DNA from 2 places in the Pseudomonas sp. WS 5071 genome. Region 1 is predicted to be linked to the other one. Evidence: predicted binding sites of a transcription regulator. Region 1 holds the regulator's gene; the other holds the start of a gene.
The links. Region 1 encodes sigma-54, which starts transcription at its own class of promoters, with help from an activator protein. Its sites were predicted from a motif close to ANTGGCATNNANNTTGCTNT; they were not measured.

Region 1 (2,198 bases):
ATCACACTCACGTTAGTGATTTTGTCGAAGTGACGCTCCAGCCGGTCCAGTTTTTCGCCGATGTAAGTGCGCAGCGGTTCGGTCACTTCCAGATGCTGTCCACTGATGTTGACTTGCATATAGTTTCTCCTTCGATGCCATTACATAAAGCGGCAGGCTGGCAAGCCTGCCACTGAAACGCAGTGGCCCGTTGCTTACATCAAACGCTTACGCTCGCTAGACGGCGCAATCCCAAGGGATTCGCGGTACTTGGCGACCGTGCGACGGGCTACCTGAATACCTTGTGCCTCCAGTAAACCAGCGATCTTACTGTCACTCAACGGCTTTTTCTGATTTTCAGCCGCGACCAGTTTTTTGATGATCGCGCGGATCGCCGTGGACGAGCATTCACCGCCTTCGGAGGTGCTTACATGGCTGGAGAAAAAGTACTTGAGTTCATAGATACCGCGCGGGGTATGCATGAATTTCTGGGTGGTTACCCGTGAAATGGTCGATTCGTGCATGCCGACGGCTTCTGCAATGTCATGCAACACAAGCGGCTTCATGGCTTCATCGCCGTATTCCAGAAACCCGCGCTGATGTTCGACAATTTGTGTCGCCACTTTCATCAGGGTTTCGTTGCGGCTTTGCAGGCTTTTGATGAACCAGCGCGCTTCTTGCAGCTGGTTGCGCATGAAGGTGTTATCGGCACTGGTGTCGGCGCGTCGCACGAAACCCGCGTATTGGGCATTGACCCGCAGGCGCGGTACCGATTCCTGATTGAGTTCTACCAGCCAGCGTTCGTTGTCCTTGCGTACGATGACGTCCGGTACAACGTATTCAGGCTCAGTGGACTCGATTTGCGAACCTGGACGCGGATTAAGGCTTTGTACCAGCTCGATGACCTGGCGCAGCTCGTCTTCCTTGAGCTTCATGCGGCGCATCAGCTGGCTGTAGTCGCGGGCGCCCAGCAGATCGATGTGGTCCGTTACCAACCGCTTGGCGTCGTCGAGCCAAGGCGTAGTTGCAGGCAATTGGCGCAGCTGCAACAACAGGCATTCGCCCAGATTGCGTGCGCCGATGCCGGCCGGTTCGAATTGCTGGATACGGTGCAGGACGGCTTCGATTTCATCGAGCTCAATGTCCAGTTCCGGGTCAAAGGCTTCGAGAATTTCTTCGAGGGTTTCGTCGAGGTAGCCCTGCGTGTTAATGCAGTCGATGAGGGTCACGCCAATGAGCCGGTCGGTGTCCGACATGGGCGCCAGATTCAACTGCCAGAGTAAATGGCTTTGCAGGCTTTCACCGGCCGACGTGCGTGTAGTGAAATCCCACTCGTCATCGTCGTTGCTGGGCAGGCTGCTGGCACTGGTCTGGTAAACGTCTTCCCAGGCCGTATCGACGGGCAGCTCGTTGGGAATGCGATCGTTCCATTCACCTTCCTCCAGGTTATCCACAGTGGTTGCGGACTCCTGTTGATAGGAGGGTTCTTGAATTTCGCTGGCGGGTTTTTGCTCAATGTTGTCGGCCAAGGGGTCCGAATTGTCGAAGTCTTCGCCTTCTTCCTGGCGTTCGAGCATCGGGTTGGATTCCAGGGCCTCCTGGATTTCCTGTTGCAGGTCCAGGGTCGACAATTGGAGCAGGCGTATGGCTTGTTGCAGCTGAGGTGTCATTGTCAGCTGCTGGCCCATTCTCAGGACTAGCGATGGTTTCATGGCAGGGGCTTAACACCTTATTCGCCGGCGCGCATGGCGCCATCCACTACAAGGGCGCGTGAGCGCCAAACATAAGCAAATTATATGCCTGAAACCGTAGCGTTTGCCTAGAGGCGTTTACAATTCGTCAGGCTGGCCGGAGCAAATTGAAAACACCTTCAAGGCATGTACAAGCGTAAGGGCTTACAAGCGGAACTCATTGCCCAGATACACTTCTCTCACCAATTTGTTGGCCAGAATCGTTTCAGCGTCGCCTTCAGCAATCAGTTGTCCGTCATTTACGATGTAGGCAGTTTCGCAAATATCGAGTGTTTCACGAACGTTGTGATCGGTGATCAGCACGCCAATGCCTTTGGCCTTGAGGTGGTGAATGATCTGCTTGATGTCGCCCACGGAGATGGGGTCAACACCGGCAAAGGGTTCATCGAGCAGAATGAACTTGGGGGCGGTAGCCAGTGCGCGGGCGATTTCCACCCGGCGGCGCTCGCCACCCGACAGGCTCATGCC
Region 2 (2,198 bases), on a different contig from region 1:
GTTGAACGGCTTCTCGCTGGCGGTATCCACCAGTGCTTCACTGGTTTGCACGATCACCGAACGCCCTACCAATGAGGACGCCTGCAACGCTTGCGAAGACTGCAAGCCGCCGGTGATGGCGTTCACCGAATCGTTCAGGGTGGTGATGCCTTCCAGGCTGCTGAACTGGGCCAACTGCGCGACAAACGCGGTGTTGTCCTGCGGGTCCAGCGGGTTCTGGTTTTTCAACTGAGTAACCAGCAATTGCAAGAACGCATCCTTGCCCAGCGACTTGCTGCTGCCCGCCACTGCCTTGGAAGCCGCCGTAAGGCTGGTGTCCGTGGCTTTGGCCTGGGCAGAGTTGGCCAGCACCTGATTGAGGGTCTTGTTGCTGACGGAATCGGTCACACTCATTTGCGTCGTTCCTTATCACTGACCGAGGGTCAGGACCTTCTGCATCATGGTTTTGGCGGTGTTCATCATTTCTGCGTTGGTCTGGAACGAACGACTGGCGGAAATCATGTCAGCCATTTCTTCAACCACGTTGACGTTGGGGTAGTACACATACCCTTTGGCGTCAGCAGACGGATGGTTCGGCTCATAGCGGGCTTCGAGGTTGCTCTGGTCTTCAACCACGCCCAAGACGTGTACGCCCTGCCCGGCGGCGTCCTGATTCTGAAACAGCGAATCGCCCGTACCGTTTTGCGCGCCCTGAAACAGGGTGGCAAACACCGGGTGACGGGCACGGTAAGTCTGGTCGATGCTCGACGACACAGTTTCGGCGTTGGCAATGTTACTGGCGACGGTGTTCAGGCGCGTGGTCTGGGCACTCATGCCGCTACCGGCAATATTGAAAACACTGGCTAGAGACATGGATTACTCTCCGCGCAGGGCTGATACCAGCCCTTTGAATTTGCTGTTGAGCAGGGTAAAGCTGGCCTGGAAGTTGACCGCGTTCTCTGCGTAATTCGATTGTTCGAGCTGAGCATCTACCGTGTTCTGGTCGATGGAGGGTTGCATCGGCGTGCGATACAGCAACGACTCGTCGCCGCTGCTCAAACCCTGAGCTTCGATGTGACGGCTGTTGGTCATGTTCAAGGCAAAGCTGCCGTTCTTGTTTTTGTCAGTCTGTGCCGCAAGCACAGACGCAAAATCCAGATCCCGAGCTTTGTAGTTCGGGGTATCGGCGTTGGCGATGTTGTTCGCCAGCACTTCAGCGCGCTGGGCGCGAAAGCCAAGGGCTTGCTCATGGATACCGAGCGCTTTATCGAAGCTGATGCTCATGTCGGAAAACCTTTGTGGGCTGACCTGAAGATGTGGCTCAGGTCTTTCATGCTCTGGATAGAGCAAACCCCGTGCCAGTTTTCAGATCCCCGTATTTCAAGGCTTTGCGCGGTGCCGGGACGCGGCAATGCCAGAAAAGCGGCAATGGCTGTCCGCCGACTGCCGCTTTTCTGCCGCTTTGTTGCACGGGACACCCACACGGCGTCCCTACAGCGCGAAAAAAACGGGAGCCTTGCGGGCTCCCGTGATTGTTACTTGGCCTGGTAGATGATCCCCGGGCTGCACTGGATCATCTGGTAATGATCCGGCAATCCGTTCAGCGCTTCCGAAGCGCCAAGGAACAAGTAACCACCTGGCTTCAAGGTGCTGTGAATGCGCAGCAGGATGTCTTTTTTGACCTCTGCCGAAAAATAAATCAGCACGTTGCGGCAGAACACCATGTCAAATTTGCCTAACCCGGCGTAGCTGTCCAGCAGGTTGAACGAGCGAAACTCAACGCGGTTTTTGATCGGTGCCTTGATCACCCAGCGCCCCGGCCCTTTGGGTTCGAAGTAGCGCTGCAAGCGTTCCTGGGACAGGCCACGGCCAATCGCCAGGCTGTCGTACTCGCCAGTCTTGCAGTTATTGAGCATCAGACTGGACAGGTCGGTGGCCACAATCTGCACCCCCGCTTTCAACTGCCCAAGGTTGCTGCGTTCAAACTCATCAATGGCCATCGACAGCGAATACGGCTCCTGCCCCGAGGAGCACGCTGCCGACCAAATGCGTAAACGTTGACCCGGATTGGCCTTGGTCAGCTCAGGCAGGACTTTGTTTTTCAGCACTTCAAAGGGGTAAGTATCGCGAAACCACAGGGTTTCGTTGGTGGTCATTGCGTCGACCACCTGCTCACGCAACCCGCTGCGGGGTTGGCTTTGAATGCGCTGAATCAGCTC

Region 2: the regulator sigma-54 is predicted to act here: its motif matches at 1,323-1,342, upstream of flgB (flagellar basal body rod protein FlgB).

What each region holds. Positions count from the first base shown of each region.
Region 1 covers NZ_JAAQWY010000005.1:77,627-79,824, forward strand. The annotation lists gene hpf (ribosome hibernation-promoting factor, HPF/YfiA family) at 1-119, opposite strand, end outside; gene HBN61_RS04410 (RNA polymerase factor sigma-54) at 195-1,691, opposite strand; gene lptB (LPS export ABC transporter ATP-binding protein) at 1,875-2,198, opposite strand, start outside.
Region 2 covers NZ_JAAQWY010000020.1:58,822-61,019, reverse strand. The annotation lists gene flgD (flagellar hook assembly protein FlgD) at 1-393, opposite strand, end outside; gene flgC (flagellar basal body rod protein FlgC) at 409-852, opposite strand; gene flgB (flagellar basal body rod protein FlgB) at 856-1,263, opposite strand; gene cheR (protein-glutamate O-methyltransferase CheR) at 1,515-2,198, opposite strand, start outside.